Azospirillum brasilense: one gene and its partner. The protein of the gene in region 1 interacts with the protein of each later gene in a pairwise test. Links are inferred from orthologs where the notes say so. Each region holds a gene or a part of one and is shown on either strand. Other genes may lie near its edges.

The links. Proteins that work in one complex are often made in the same cells at the same time.
Region 2: the proteins of cyoB (region 1) and AMK58_RS19475 interact in binary tests that used the Escherichia coli proteins (3 or more experiments, as listed by UniProt). The link is inferred for Azospirillum brasilense from one-to-one orthologs.

Annotation. Positions count from the first base shown.
Region 1 is NZ_CP012916.1:31,290-38,792, reverse strand. The notes cover bases 1,765-4,721. They hold cyoB (cytochrome o ubiquinol oxidase subunit I), read right to left. Parts: upstream 4,268-4,721; coding sequence 2,261-4,267; downstream 1,765-2,260. Other genes in these bases: cyoA (ubiquinol oxidase subunit II), read right to left, coding at 4,281-4,721; cyoC (cytochrome o ubiquinol oxidase subunit III), read right to left, coding at 1,765-2,257. In the rest of the region: AMK58_RS21785 (ATP-binding protein), read right to left, coding at 1-338; AMK58_RS21780 (SURF1 family protein), read right to left, coding at 523-1,257; cyoD (cytochrome o ubiquinol oxidase subunit IV), read right to left, coding at 1,254-1,625; more of cyoC, read right to left, coding at 1,622-1,764; more of cyoA, read right to left, coding at 4,722-5,468; AMK58_RS21755 (MFS transporter), read left to right, coding at 5,679-6,986; AMK58_RS29905 (hypothetical protein), read right to left, coding at 7,132-7,311. UniProt on the Escherichia coli protein: Cytochrome bo(3) ubiquinol oxidase is the terminal enzyme in the aerobic respiratory chain of E.coli that predominates when cells are grown at high aeration.
Region 2 is NZ_CP012915.1:1,268,131-1,275,476, forward strand. What follows is about bases 2,731-5,530. They hold AMK58_RS19475 (aminotransferase), read right to left. Parts: upstream 4,825-5,530; coding sequence 3,637-4,824; downstream 2,731-3,636. Other genes in these bases: AMK58_RS19470 (sensor histidine kinase), read right to left, coding at 2,731-3,489; AMK58_RS19480 (helix-turn-helix domain-containing protein), read right to left, coding at 5,350-5,530. Outside these bases: AMK58_RS19465 (alpha-2-macroglobulin family protein), read right to left, coding at 1-1,685; more of AMK58_RS19470, read right to left, coding at 1,861-2,730; more of AMK58_RS19480, read right to left, coding at 5,531-5,874; flagellar basal-body MS-ring/collar protein FliF, read left to right, coding at 6,415-7,346. UniProt on the Escherichia coli protein: Shows aminotransferase activity with methionine and histidine as substrates, and to a lesser extent also with phenylalanine.

The DNA.
Region 1 (7,503 bases):
AGCAGCACCGCCCCCAGCGTGATCTGGAGCAGGTAGAGCGAGATGAACGGGTTGGACGCGCCGCCGCTGAGGTAGAGCTGCACCGTGAGCGCCGACACGTCGATCAGCAGTTCCAGGAAAAGCTGGGTGTTCGACACCGAGGTCTGGCGGCGCAGGTGCAGGACGCTGGCGATGTTCAGCGCCACCAGGAACAGGATCACCGCGCCCATCTGGTCGAGCGGCAGGGTGATGCCCATCCGGTAATGCACGATCAGGATCGTGATCACCTGCCCGGCGACGGCGAGCCAGCGCAGCTGCACCAGCAGGAACAGGTTTTTCTTGTCGGTGGTGTCGCGCACGGAAAACGTCTGGCCCTTCGCCGGCTTCCTTCGGTCCCCATTCATATGGGCACGATGCCTCGGCTTGGCAGCCTTGCCCCGGACTTCGGGGGGATTTGATAGCACAAAAAAGCCGGGCGAAAGAGTCCGCGAGGAACCCCTACCCACCCGGCAGAAAAACCACAAAGAAAAAAAGATTATTTCTTCAACCCCGGCGCCGCCGTTCACTGCGCGCGACATAGAGCGACGCGGCGATCACCATGAGGGCCAGGGCGAACCACGTCAGCGCATAGACGAGGTGGTTGTTCGGAAACTTCAGAACGGTCAGCCCGCCGACCGGGTAGCCGCCCGGCGGGCTGGTCGCGGCGTCGATGAAATAGGGGGCCGCCTCCGTCACGCCGCGGGCGGCGGTGATGGCCGCCACGTCGCGCGAGTACCAGCGGTCCTGCGCCGGATCGTTGGAGCGCAGGAAGCCGCCCCCCGGCTCCGTCACCCGCAGCAGGCCGGTGACGGTGGTGTCCTGATCGATCAGCCCTTCGGGGCGGCTGTCGGTGCTGCGCCGCTCCGGCGGCACGAAGCCACGGTTGACTAGGACGGTGAAGCCCCGGTCGGTCCGGAAGGGGGTGAGCACCCAGAAGCCGCCGCCCCGCTCGGTCACCGCCTGGACCAGGGTTTCCTGGTCGTTCAGGAAACGCCCGGTGACGCCGACCCGCCGGTATTCCTGGCTGGCCGCGGTGACGGTGGGCCAGTCCTCCGGGCCGGGGGCGGGAACGGGCGCGGCCTGCGCCCGCTCCTCCACCCGCCGGATCAGGTCCAGCTTCCAGAACAGCCGCTCGACCTGCCAGACGCCGAGCGACGTGAAGACGGCGACCCCCGCCAGCGCCAGGACGCCGAGAAGGATCAGCCCCCGGCGCGGACGGTGGGTCACCGTGCCGGTCACGGCAACAGGCTCGGGTCGTGGATCGGCATCATGTTGGTGTTCAGGTGGTACATCACCCACAGCGAACCGGCCAGCATGATGACCACGACGATGATCGTGAAGATCAGCGACAGCATGGTCCAGCCGCCTTCCGCCCGCCCGTTCATGTGCAGGAAGAAGATCATGTGGACGACGACCTGGACGGCGGCGAGCGCCATGATCGCCATCACGGTCATGTTCTTGTCCAGGATCGTCCCGTCCATGACCAGCCAGAAGGGAATGACCGTCAGGATCACCGACAGGACGAAGCCGATCAGGTAGCTGCCGAGCGTCCCGTGGGCGCCCTCATGCTCCCCGTGGCCATGGTGTTCTTCGGCGTGAGAACTCATCGCAGCATTCCCATCAGATAGACGAAGGTGAAGACGCCGATCCAGATGACGTCCAGGAAGTGCCAGAACAGACTGAGGCACATCAGGCGCCGGCGGTTGGCCGGGATCAGGCCGCGCTTGTTGACCTGCACCATCAGCGTCACCAGCCAGACGAGGCCGAAGGTGACGTGCAGGCCGTGGGTGCCGACCAGCGTGAAGAAGGACGACAGGAAGGCGCTGCGCTGCGGGGTCGCCCCGATGTGGATCAGGTGGGCGAACTCGTAGAGCTCGATGGCCAGGAAGGCGGCGCCGAACAGGCCGGTCACCGCCAGCCACAGCTGGGTCTGCGACACCCGCCCCTTCTCCATCGCCAGCATGGCGAAGCCATAGGTGATGGAGGAGAACAGCAGCATGGCGGTGTTCAGCGCCACCAGCGGCAGGTCGAACAGGTCCTTGGGCGCGGGCCCGGCGGCGTAGTTGGCGCCGAGAACGCCGTAAGTCGCGAACAGCACCGCGAAGATGAGGCAGTCGCTCATCAGGTAGATCCAGAAGCCCAGCATGGTGCTGGAGCCTTCGGGATGCGCGTGCTCGTCCACCACGTGGAACACCGGAGCCTGGCTGCGGGGCCGCTCGGCTGTCAGGGTCGTGCTCATGCTTTACACCTGCCCGGAGAGGAGTCGGGTCCGCTCGTTCTCGGTCCGCACCACCACGTCCGCCGGGATGTGGAAGTCGCGGTGATAGTTGAAGGTGTGGTGGATGGCCGCCGCCAGCAGGGCGACGAAGCTCACCGCCGCCAGCCACCAGATGTACCAGACCAGGGCGAAGCCGAGGACCACGCTGATCCCGGCCAGGATCACGCCGGTGCCGCTGTTGCTCGGCATGTGGATCGCCTTGTAGCCGCCCAGCGGACGCTTGTAGCCGCGCTTCTTCATGTCCCACCACGCGTCGTTTTCGTGGATCATCGGGGTGAAGGCGAAGTTGTAGTCCGGCGGCGGCGAGGAGGTCGCCCATTCCAGCGTGCGGCCATCCCACGGGTCGCCCGTGCGGTCGACCAGCTCCCGGCGCTTCCAGACGCTGACGGCGATCTGGACGAGGAAGGCGCCGATGCCAGCCGCGATCAGAACGGCGCCGACGGCGGCGATCTGGAACCAGATCTGCAGCGACGGGTCCTCGAACACGCGCAGGCGGCGGGTGACGCCCATCAGGCCGAGGACGTAGAGCGGCATGAAGGCGACCCAGAAGCCGATCACCCAGCACCAGAAGGACACCTTGCCCCAGAAGGGATCGAGGCGGAAACCGAAGGCCTTGGGCCACCAGTAGTAGATGCCGGCGAACAGGCCGAACAGCACGCCGCCGATGATGACGTTGTGGAAGTGGGCGATCAGGAACAGGCTGTTGTGCAGGACGAAGTCCGCCGGCGGAACGGCCAGCAGCACGCCCGTCATGCCGCCGACCACGAAGGTCAGCATGAAGGCGACGGTCCACATCATCGGCAGCTCGAAGCGGATGCGGCCGCGGTACATGGTGAACAGCCAGTTGAAGATCTTCGCACCCGTCGGGATCGAGATGATCATCGTCGTGATGCCGAAGAACGAGTTCACGCTGGCGCCCGACCCCATGGTGAAGAAGTGGTGCAGCCACACCAGGTAGGACAGGATCGTGATGACCACCGTCGCGTAGACCATGGAGGTGTAGCCGAACAGCTTCTTGCCCGAGAAGGTCGAGGTGACTTCCGAGAAGATGCCGAAGACCGGCAGGATCAGGATGTAGACTTCCGGGTGGCCCCAGATCCAGATCAGGTTCACGTACATCATCGGGCTGCCGCCGAGATCGTTCGTGAAGAAGTTCGTGCCGACATAGCGGTCCAGCGACAGCAGGACCAGCGTGGCGGTCAGGATCGGGAAGGAGGCGACGATCAGCACGTTGGTGCAGAGCGACGTCCAGGTGAAGACCGGCATCTTCATCATGGTCATGCCGGGGGCGCGCATCTTGACGATCGTGCAGATCAGGTTGATGCCGGACAATGTTGTTCCGACACCGGCGATCTGCAACGCCCAGATGTAGTAGTCGACACCCGTCTCGGGGCTGTAGGCGATGTTGGACAGCGGCGGATAGGCCAGCCAGCCGGTGCGCGCGAACTCTCCGACGAACAGCGAGGCCATGATCAGCACCGCGCCGCCCACCGTCATCCAGAAGCTGAAATTGTTCAGGAACGGGAAGGACACGTCGCGGGCGCCGATCTGCAGCGGCACCACGTAGTTCATCAGACCCGTGACGAAGGGCATCGCCACGAAGAAGATCATGATGACGCCGTGGGCGGTGAAGATCTGGTCGTAGTGGTGGGCGTTGAGGTAGCCCTCGCTGCCGCCGAAGGCCATGGCCTGCTGGAGGCGCATCATGATGGCGTCGGCGAAGCCGCGCAGCAGCATGACGAGGCCCAGCACCATGTACATGATGCCGATGCGCTTGTGGTCGACGGTGGTGAACCACTCCTTCCAGAGATAGCCCCACAGCCGGAAATAGCTCAGCGCCGCGACCAGCGCGAGGCCGCCCAGCACGACCGCGACGAAGGTCGCGACCACGATGGGCTCGTGATAGGGGAAGGACTCCAGGGTCAGACGCCCGAAGAGCGGGTGGGTGGCGACGGTCGATGTGTCTAGCATGGCGGTGGGCCGCTCAGGGATTGGCCGTCAGCCGCGGCCCGAACGCAGGGGCGGGCGCGGAGATCGGCGTGATGGAGGAGCGCGGCAGACCCGCGCCGGAAATCGGGCCGGAAATCGGGGACTCGTCGGCGGGAGCGTTCAGCACGCCCAGCGACGACTCGACGGCGCGGCCGGTCAGTTCCTCGGTCGAGCAGATGCCCGCCACATAGACCGGCGCCGGGCCGAGAACGGCGGTGCCGCGGCGGGACAGCTTGTCGTGCATCAGCGGCATCACGTTGTCGATGCCGGCCAAGCCGAGGCCGCCCTTGGCGTCGATGGCCATCATGTCGTGCATGCACATCTTGCCCGGCTCGACGCACATCCCGACGATGGCCTTGAACAGGCCCGAGTCGACGGCGCCGTAGCGGCGCACCGGCTCGTTCTCGCTGGGACGCTCAAGCTGGAGGTAGCCGTCGCGGTCGAGCTTGCCGCCGCCCGCCTTGATGTCCGCCACCCACTTGTCGAAGCCGTCGGCGGCCAGACCGTGGAAGGTGAAGCGCATGTGCGAGAAGCCGGCGCCGCTGTAATTGGCGGAGAAGCCCTTGTAGCTGCCCGGCTCGTTGATGACGGCGTGCAGCTTCGTCTCCATGCCGGCCATGGCGTAGATCTGCCCGGCCAGCGCCGGGATGTAGAAGGAGTTCATCACCGTCGAGGAGGTGATGTTGAAGCGGATCGGCCGGTCCACCGGGGCGGCCACCTCGTTCACCGTGGCGATGCCGTATTCCGGGTAGATGAACAGCCACTTCCAGTCGAGCGCCACGACGTTGACGTCGAGCATCTTGGTGTCGGCCGGGACCGGGCGCCCGGCGGCGATGCGGTCGAGCGGGCGGTAGGGGTCGAGCAGGTGGGTCGCCATCCAGGTGAGGGCGCCCAGGCAGATGATGATGAGCAGCGGGGCCGCCCAGATCACCAGCTCGAGCTGCGTCGAATGGTCCCAATCCGGGTCGTACTGGGCCGTGCTATTCGACTGGCGGTAGCGCCACGCGAACAGCACCGTCAGCACCATCACCGGAATGATGATGAGAAGCATCAGGAGGGTGGAAATGGTGATGAGGTTGGCCTGTTGGCTCGCCACGTCGCCGGACGGGCTCATCACCACAAGGTTGCAGCCACTCAAAACCGCCATCAGCGGCAGGAGGGCCAAGGCGCGGAAACGGGTCAAGGCAGGACCTGTCAGCAGGGGTTCGCTTTGGATTTGGGCGAAGAGCTAACCCCCACGGGCCGGGTCGGACATTGGACAATTTGTCCAATGCGCCGCGATTCCGCGCCGCCATTGACGCACATCAAGGCAATGCGTCCATGGGCGTGGCAGAATGCCGTTGCGGTGCCTATTTAATTCCCTCTGACGCAATTGCCAGACGGTGGGGGGACCATGGGATCATCGACCACGGCGACCGAACGGGATGCAAGACTGGTCAATGCCCGCGACCACAGGGTGAATCCCGGTGAAATCGCGATTGGCGTCATCATCGGACGGACGTCCGAATTCTTCGATTTTTTCGTTTATGCCATCGCTTCGGTGATCGTCTTCCCGAAGCTGGTCTTTCCCTATCTTGACCCGCTCACCGGAACGTTGTGGTCCTTCGCGATCTTCGCGCTGGCCTTCGTCGCCCGCCCGGTGGGCAGCATGCTGTTCATGGCCATCGACCGTGCCCACGGGCGCGGTGCGAAGCTCACCCTCTCCCTGTTCCTGCTGGGCACCTCGACGGTCGCCATCGCCTTTCTGCCGAGTTACGAGCAGATCGGCGCGGCAGCGATCTGGCTGCTGGCGGCGGCCCGCATCGGCCAGGGTCTGGCGCTGGGCGGCGCATGGGACGGCCTCGCCTCGCTGCTGGCGCTGAATGCGCCGGAGAACCGTCGCGGCTGGTACGCGATGATTCCTCAGCTCGGCGCCCCCATCGGGCTGATCGTGGCGAGCGCCCTCTTCGCCTATTTCGCCGGCAGCCTGTCGGCCGAGGATTTCTTCAGCTGGGGCTGGCGCTATCCGTTCTTCGTGGCCTTCGCCATCAACGTCGTGGCGCTGTTCGCGCGGCTGCGCATCGTGGTGACGCCGGAATACACCCACCTGTTCGAAAGCCGCGAGCTTCAGCCGGTCCCGGTGACCGAGATGCTGCGCAACGAGGGCATGCGCGTCGTGCTGGGCGCCTTCGCCCCGCTGGCCAGCTTCGCGCTGTTCCACATGGTGACCGTCTTCCCGCTGTCCTGGATCTTCCTCTACACCCAGGACACGCCGGCGGACTTCCTGCTGATCGAGGTGGTCGGGGCCTTCTTCGGCCTGGGGGCGATCATCGCCTCCGGCTTGATCGCCGACCGCATCGGCCGCCGCACCCTGCTGGGAAGCTGCGCCGCGGCCATCGCCGTGTTCAGCGGCGTGGCGCCCCTGCTGCTGAACGGCGGGCCGCTGGGCGAGCTGGTCTTCATGATCGTCGGCTTCGTGATCCTGGGTCTGTCCTTCGGCCAGTCGTCGGGCGTGGTCGCGTCGGGCTTCACCCAGCGCTACCGCTACACCGGGGCGGCCATCACCTCGGACCTCGCCTGGCTGTTCGGGGCGGGCTTCGCGCCGCTGGTGGCGCTGGTGCTGTCGGCGAACTACGGCCTGTTCTCGGCCGGCGCCTACCTGCTGTCGGGCGCGGTCTGCACGTTGCTGGCCCTGTGGCTCAACAAGACGCTGGCCAAGTGACCTGAGCGAGCGTCGGGAACCGGACCGGCCTCATCCTTGTCCTTGCTGGATGCGGCCGGTCCGGTTCCCTCTTTTCATGCAGAGGGCACAGGACGACGACAGCCGGCGCAGCGCAGTTGCTCATGATGCGACAGGCCATCGCCGGTCAATCGTTAATGTCGTTCAGGATGTCGGCAATGGGGCGGTCGTCCAGGCGGCCGTTTTTGCAGTCGTCGGCGCCCACCAGGATGGCGCGCCGAAGCTTCCCCAGCTTTTCACGCTCGACCGCCTTTTCCCGATGAAGCCGGCAAAGCGCCTCGGGCGGGCCGCTGTTCATGGTTGGCATGGACCACGTACTTCTTCCGAAGGACATCTCGGGACGATTGGCAATTTTTGTCAAGACGCCCGGAACGCTACGAAATTGCCCACTCAAACGCGCTTTGCTACCCGGCGGCGGTACGCCGGAATCCCGCGCGCCGGCTACCCCCGACTTTAATCGTCGTTAAGAGTTCGGCGCGCATCCTGCCTTCACACACAG
Region 2 (7,346 bases), on another replicon or contig:
AGCGGCTTCACCTCCTCCTGCGTGAGGCCGAAGCGGTAGCCGGGCAGGTTTGGATAGGGATTCGCCGCGGCGCGCAGCGTCACCGCCAGCTCGCCCGGCAGGCCCGCCGCCGGAGCGCCGTAGAGGAAATGCCCGTCGACGGTCAGCGTCGTCTTGCCGTCCGCCGGAAGCTCCGCCGCCTCGGCGGCGAGGGCGACCTCAAGACGCGGCGGCACGAAGTCCTCGACCAGGAATTCGGCGCGGCCCAGCACCGGCCCCGTCGTGTTCGGCCCCGTCGTGCTTGATTGCGCGCCCGCCTCCGGCTCGCCGTGGGCGGTGACGGCCCAGGTGCCGGTCATGGCGTTGGCCGGGATCTCGACGCGGGCGGCGAAGCTGCCGCCGCCGGATTCGGCGAGCGGGCGGCGGTCCACCTCGAAGCCGTCCGGGCGCTGGATCTTCAGCGTGACAGGCCGGCCGGTGACCGGCTTGGCGTCGGCGTCGCGCAGCAGCATCGCCAGATGCACCGTCTCGCCGGGGCGGTAGATGCCGCGCTCGGTGTAAAGGAAGGCGTCGGGCTGGCCGGGAACCGGGCGCGCCGGGACCGCCGCCGCGACGCCGCCCGGCGCCGCGTTCGGCGCCCCGGCCGCCGGAGGGGCGTTGGCCAGCGTCGGCGTGACGAGGTCAAGGAAGCCGAAGTCCCCCGCCCCACGGTAGGCGAACAGCGCCTGCACCGGCTCACGCCCGGCGGCGCGCAGGGCGGTGAGGTCGAAGCGCGCCAGCCCGTCCGCGCCGGTCAGCGCCTTGCCAAGCTCCTCGTTGTTGCGGGCGAGCAGGCGCAGTTCCACGCCGGCCTCCGGCGTCGCACCCTTGACGGAGCGGGCGAAGACGACCAGCGCGTCCTCGCCGGTGATGGCGTTCAGGCCGAGGTCGGAGACGACGAACCACTGGGTCGCCTTGTGGTCCCAGCCGCCGGGCTTGATGTCCTCGGTGCTGGCCACGGCGATGTAGACGCCGGGCTCCAGCCGGCCCAGCACGGCGTCGATGGGAAAGGGCGTCACCACCGCCTGGTTGCGGCTGTTGCTGATCGCCATTTCCCCGCGCCACACCTCCTGGCCGGAGCGGTCGAGGATCTCGCCGACCTCGTGGTCGGACATCTGCTGGCCGATGCGGCCGAAATAGATCTTCTCCACCAGGCTGCGGTCGTTGATCCGCAGCACCTGGAGCTTCGCCCGGTCGAGGTTGATGGAGCGCAGCGGCAGACCGTCGGCGCCGATGCGCGGCAGGATGTAGCCTGCCCCGCGGAAGGCCAGCGCCGGCTTGCGGTTCGGCACCTCGATGTCGCGCGCGTCGGGGTTGGGCAGGCGCTTCCCGTCGCTGCCCGGCAGACCGTCGCGCAGGGTGATGCGGTAGCTCTGCCCGTGCTTCAGCCCCTCGACGCAGAGCGTGCGGTCGCGGGCGACGGCGGTCCCGTCGAAGGCTGCCCCGCCCCCGGCAGGCGTCACCTCCACATAGTCGCGGTAGTTCACCGCGCGCGACTTCTCCAGCCGGTCGGTGAAGGTGAAGCAGGCCTGCGGCACGTCGCGCTCCGCCGCCACCTCGGCGGAGGAGACGCCGAAGGGCACCGGCTCGGGCGGCGCGTCGGCGGCAATGACGGGGGTTGAGGACGCGACGAGGACGGCACAGACACGCGCCACTGCACGCAACATTCGATCTTCCCTGGACCAGCCGCCCGGCGCGGCGCGCGCGGGCCTATGCGAAAACTTGGGGCCTGCGAAAACACTGTTTTCGGCAAACCGGCGCGGAGTATGCCGAAGCGCCCCTGGTTTCGCCACGGCTTTGCGGCCCCGCCCGGAAAATCCCGCAACGTGGATCGGGTGTGGATCAGGCGGCGAATTCCAGCGTGAACTGACTGCCCTCGCCGGGCCGGCTGTCGATGCGCAGGCGTCCACCATGGGCCTCCATCAATGACTTGACGATGGACAGCCCCAGCCCGCCGCCCTGCCCTGGAAGCGCCACATGCACCGCGGGCTGCCCGAAGGGCTCCGCAGCCTGGTGGAGCTGTTCCGGCGTCATGCCGATGCCGTTGTCCGTTACCCGCACGCGGCATCCGCCGTCCGCTCCGCCGCCGACCGTCACCAGGATGCGCCCGCCGTCCGGCGTGAAGGTGACGGCGTTGGTCAGCAGGTTCAGGAGCATTTGCTTCAAAGCGCGTTCGTCCGCCGAGACGCTGTGGTGCCCCGGCTCGACATGCATGTCCAAGCGGATGGCTTTGGCGTCGGCCTGCGGTGCCACCATGCGGAACGCCCAGTCGACGACCGGAGCAACGTCGAGATCCTCCCGATGCAGGGACAACGTCCCCGCCTGGAGCCGCGACAGATCCATGATGTCGTTGATCAGCCCCAGCAGGTGCCGCCCCGATTCATGAATGTCGTGGGCGTAGTCGGCGTAACGCCCGCCGGCCTGCGGCCCCAGCATCTGATCGCGGATGACCTCCGAGAAGCCGAGGATGGCGTTCAGCGGCGTGCGCAGCTCATGGCTGACGCGGGCCAGGAAATTGCGGTTCAGCGCCAGCGCGGCGCGCAACCGCTCCGCGGTGCGGTGCTGCACCAGAAGGAACAGCGTCACCAGCAGGATGGACACGGTCAGGATCGCCGCCAGCAGGAACAGCGTGTTGCGCAGGTCGGCCACCCCCGCCTCGATGTCCACCTGCGCGACGCCGACGGTGGCGACCAGCGGATAGCTCTCCACCAAACGGTAGGCGAAGGCGCGCAGGACGCCGTCGGTTTGCGACTCCTGCCAATAGACGCCGGCGAGCGAGCGAGCCAGCTCGTCCCACAGGCGGGATTGGGGAATGGCGAAGCCAACCGCCTCGACGCCCCGCGAGGCGCCGCGGGCGCGGATTATCCTGTCCATTCCGATCAGGGTCACCACCCCCTGCGGCCCCAGATTGGCCTGCTGGTAGAACTCCGCCAGGATGTCGGGATCGATGTTGGCGATTACGATGCCCGCGAAGCCGCCATCCCCGTCGGTCAACCGCCGGCTGAGGCGCAGCAGTGGGCCGCCGCCGGTCGTCCCGGGAAAAGGCGTTCCGATGTGCATCAGGTCGCGGCCGGTGCCCTGATGGAAGGTGAAGGCCGCCTCGTCCCGCTCGTTCGCCCGCCCACCCGGCCCTTCGCTGCGCAACAGCACGGTCCCGTCGGCGTCGAGCACGGTGAAGTGATGGATCAGCGTCGGATCGTAGAGCGTCTGGTCGAGGAAGTTGCGGATGCCGGGCAGGCCGTTCTCCCCGAACTCCAGCGCCAGGGAGCGCAGCGTGATGTCCACCTCATGCACCGCGCGGTGGGTGCTCTTGGCGAAGGCCCGGACCATGATCTCGGCCTTCGCCACCGCTTCCCGCGTCTGGCCGTCCAGCAGTTCGCGCGCCACCTGCGCGTAGGCTCCCCAGACCACCGTGATCGCAACGGCGGCGATGGCGAACACGCACCAGCGGAACGAGATCGGCAGACGCATCCCGGTCTTTCCACAGGCGGTCAACCGGGGCGGGTCCGGACGATGATCCGTTCCGGCCCGGTATCGACCCTAGAGAACAAGGGGTATCACGCCACCGAAGTCCCCGGCAAGCCTCTCCATCCAGCGTTGACAGCGAATGCCATCATGTCATTTTTGCGTGAAATACGCCCTCAGCCGCTCAACCGCCCCATCGAGGATCTCGTCCCTCTTGGAGAAACAGAAGCGGATGAAGCTTCGCGGCGCGTCTTGGACGAAGAAGGCTCCGACGGGAATGGCCGTCACCCCGGCCTCGACGGTCAGACGGCGGCAGAAATCCTCGTCGTTTCCGTCGAAGCCGAAGGGCGACACGTCGGCGACCACGAAATAGGTGCCGGCGGAGGGCAGCACCTTGAACCCCACCGCGCGCAGCCCGTCGGCCAGCCGGTCGCGTTTGGCCTGGAGTCCGCCGGCCAGTCCGGCGAAATAGGCATCGTCCTTGCCCAGCCCATAGGCGACCGCCGCCTGGAGGTTGGGCGGCGTGGTGAAGGTGATGTACTGGTGCGCCTTTGCGACGGGCTGGAGCAGGTGCGGCGCGCCGGTGACGTAGCCGACCTTCCAGCCGGTCAGCGAGAACGTCTTGCCGGCGGAGCCGATCTTCAGACAACGGTCACGCATGCCGGGCAGCGTCATCAGCGGAATGTGCCGACCCCCATCGAAGACGATGTGCTCGTACACCTCGTCACAGACGGCGAAGGAATCGAAACGCTGGACGAACTCCGCCAACAGTTCCAGTTCGGCGCGGGAGAAGACCTTGGCGGCGGGATTCAGCGGGTCGTTGATGAGAACCAGCTTGGTCTTCGGCGAGAAGGCAGCTTCCAGGTCGGCCCGCGTGAAGCTCCAGTCCGGGGCCTTCAGGCTGACGAAACGCGGCACGCCGCCGGCCAGCCGGACGATCGGCAGGTAGCTGTCGTACATGGGCTGGAACAGCACAACCTCGTCGCCCGGCTCGATGAGGCCGAGCAGGCTGGCGGTAAGGGCCTCCGTCGCGCCGGAGGTCACCAGCACCTCGGTCTTCCAATCGATGTCCAGCCCGTAGAACCGCTTGCCGTGGCCGGCCAGCGCCTGCCGCAACTCCGGCGTGCCCATCATCGGCGGGTACTGGTTCCACCCTTCGAGGATGGCCTTGGCCGCCACGTCCAGAACGTCGGCGGGACCGCGCTCGTCGGGAAAGCCCTGGCCAAGATTGATCGCCTTGTGCTCGTCCGACAGACGGGACATCACCTCGAAGATCGTAACCGGGAGGTCAAGTTCCCGCCGACCAAGGAAGCCCGTCTTCGGTTCTTCGGAATTTTGCATCGAACACCGTCGGTGTGGTTGGGTGAGTTCCGTGGTGGCTGATCGGTGACCGGCCAGATCGGGAGAGCCCCGCCCGTCTCGGATCGCGGATCGAGCGGGCGGAATTCAGCGGTCGCCGCACCAGCCTTGTTCCGGCTTGCCTTATCGACGGATTGCGGCCGCTCGTCCAGCGCCTCGGCGGGTTTTCCCAGCAGGGGCGCTGTGCGCGGCTTCCTGTCTCAAGAGCAGGTGGTGGCCCCCGGGGACGCGGCGGGACAAGCCGGACACGGCGAGGGTCAACGAAGTTCTGCCCGCTCGTGTCGGGCCCCGTCATCGACGGTTGACGCGAACCCAATCGAATCAAACGCGCACGCGAATCAAACGCGCACGCCCAACCGCCTCAGGGGGGGCCGAGGTGGTTGGGCGGCACGAACCGACGTGGCCCAGCGGTGACGCCGGGACCGGGCCTACCTATGAAACCGGGCCTACAAAACCGGGCGGGTGAACCGCATGGGGCTGGACCCACACGGCTACGCCGCCCGCTCCTCACGCCTGCCCGACGCTGTGGCCAGCGTTGCGCCCGCGGCGTCCACGAACGGCGGTCGGGTCGATCACCGCCGCATCCGCGTCGATGGCCGGGCCGCCGTCGCTGTCGGTCTGGTCGGCGCAGCGTTCGGCCAGTTCCCGGATCGCCCCGCGGATCTGCGGATCGCGGATGTTCTGGAAGTAACGGGCGAGCATCAGCGCCTCGCGGGACCGCAGAGTGCCCTCCGACTCCTCCGCCTGAGGACTGGCGATTCCCGCTTCCTGGGCGGCATGGCGCTCTTCCAGCCCCTCGAAGAAGACGGACACCGGCACCCGGAAGAACTGCGCCAGCTTGAACAGCCGGCTGGCCGAGACCCGGTTGAAGCCGCGCTCGTATTTCTGAAGCTGCTGGAACGTCAGTCCCAGAGCCGAGGCGACATCGCTCTGGCTCAGACCGGCGAGCATGCGCAGTTCGCGCAGGCGCTGCCCAACAAACACATCGACCTCGTTGAGGCCTTCCTTCTTCTCACGTCCACGTTTTTTCACAACATTCCCCCATCAGAAAAAGTGGCAAAGCCCCATGTCGCGCGAAGCAACATTCGGTTCTGCGTTGGAAAGATTCCGACGCGCTTGTGCCACGATCTTTTTGGTATCGGACAAGCGACCATTGCAACTCAGCTATGACTTCGGTGACACAAAGTCAACCACCGTTGCGACATTTACTACCTACGTTCCAACAAACCACAGAAAGTGAATGGTTATGCACCCGCGCATCATTCCTTCTTTCGAGGTAATTTTAAATTGCTTGAAACAGAAACAATCCGTCGACCTCTCTTTTGCGGCGAATCAATTCCGTTGATTTCGCTCACCGGTCGGCAAAAGGGCGTTGCCGACGCGCATCGATAGGCACATTTTGCCGGGCACTGGGCAATTTCTGCCCACGAATTAACGCTCTCTTCATCAAGACAGCCCAGCATGCGCGCCTAAGGCAAGGACCGGCGCGGTTTTTGCAAATTCTTTCTTTTGCGTCTGCGAAATCAAGAACTTCCCGGAGATCCACCGGGGCATCCGATCGGGGACTAGCGCGTGAACAACCTTCTGCAGACCTTGCGCAATCTGGGTCCCGCGCGCCTGGCCGCCATCGGTGGCGTCGGCCTGCTCCTGATCGGATTTTTCGTTTACCTGATGACCCGCCTCTCCACCCCGGAGATGGAGCTTCTCTACGCCGAACTCCAGCCGACCGAGGCCGCCGCCATCGCCAAGAAGCTGGAGGAGGCGAAGGTCCCCTTCACGGTCGACAAGACCGGCACGAAGATCATGGTCGCCGCCGAACAGGTGGGGCCGACCCGCATGCGGATGGCCGCCGCCGGCCTGCCCTCGGGCGGTTCGATCGGCTACGAGCTGTTCGACAAGGGCGAAGGCTTCGGCGCCACCAGCTTCATGCAGAACATCAACCATCTGCGCGCCCTGGAAGGCGAGATGGCGCGCACGGTGCAGACGCTGAACGGGGTGCAGAGCGCCCGCGTCCATCTGGTGCTGCCCAAGCGCGAGCTGTTCGCCCGCCAGCAGAACCCGGCGACGGCCAGCATCTTCATAAAGCTGCGCCCTGGCGCCCAGCTGTCGCGCGAGAACATCCAGGCGATCCAGCATCTCATCGCCGCCTCCGTTCCGAACCTCGACCCCAGCCGCATCTCCATCGTCGACGACAAGGGCACCCTGCTCGCCCGCGGCACCGGCAACGACAGCGCGGACGCCATGCTGGCCTCGGCGGAGGAGAAGAAGGTCGCCTACGAGAGCCGCATCGCCCGCATCATCGAAGATCTGCTGGGCCGCACCGTCGGCTACGGCAAGGTGCGGGCGGAGGTCTCGGCCGACCTCGACTTCGACCGCATCACCACGCAATCCGAAATCTTCGATCCGGAAAGTCAGGTCGTCCGCTCCACCCAGACGGTGACGGAGGCGAACGAGAGCCACGACCGCGACCCGCTGTCGCCGGTCACCGTGGACCAGAACCTGCC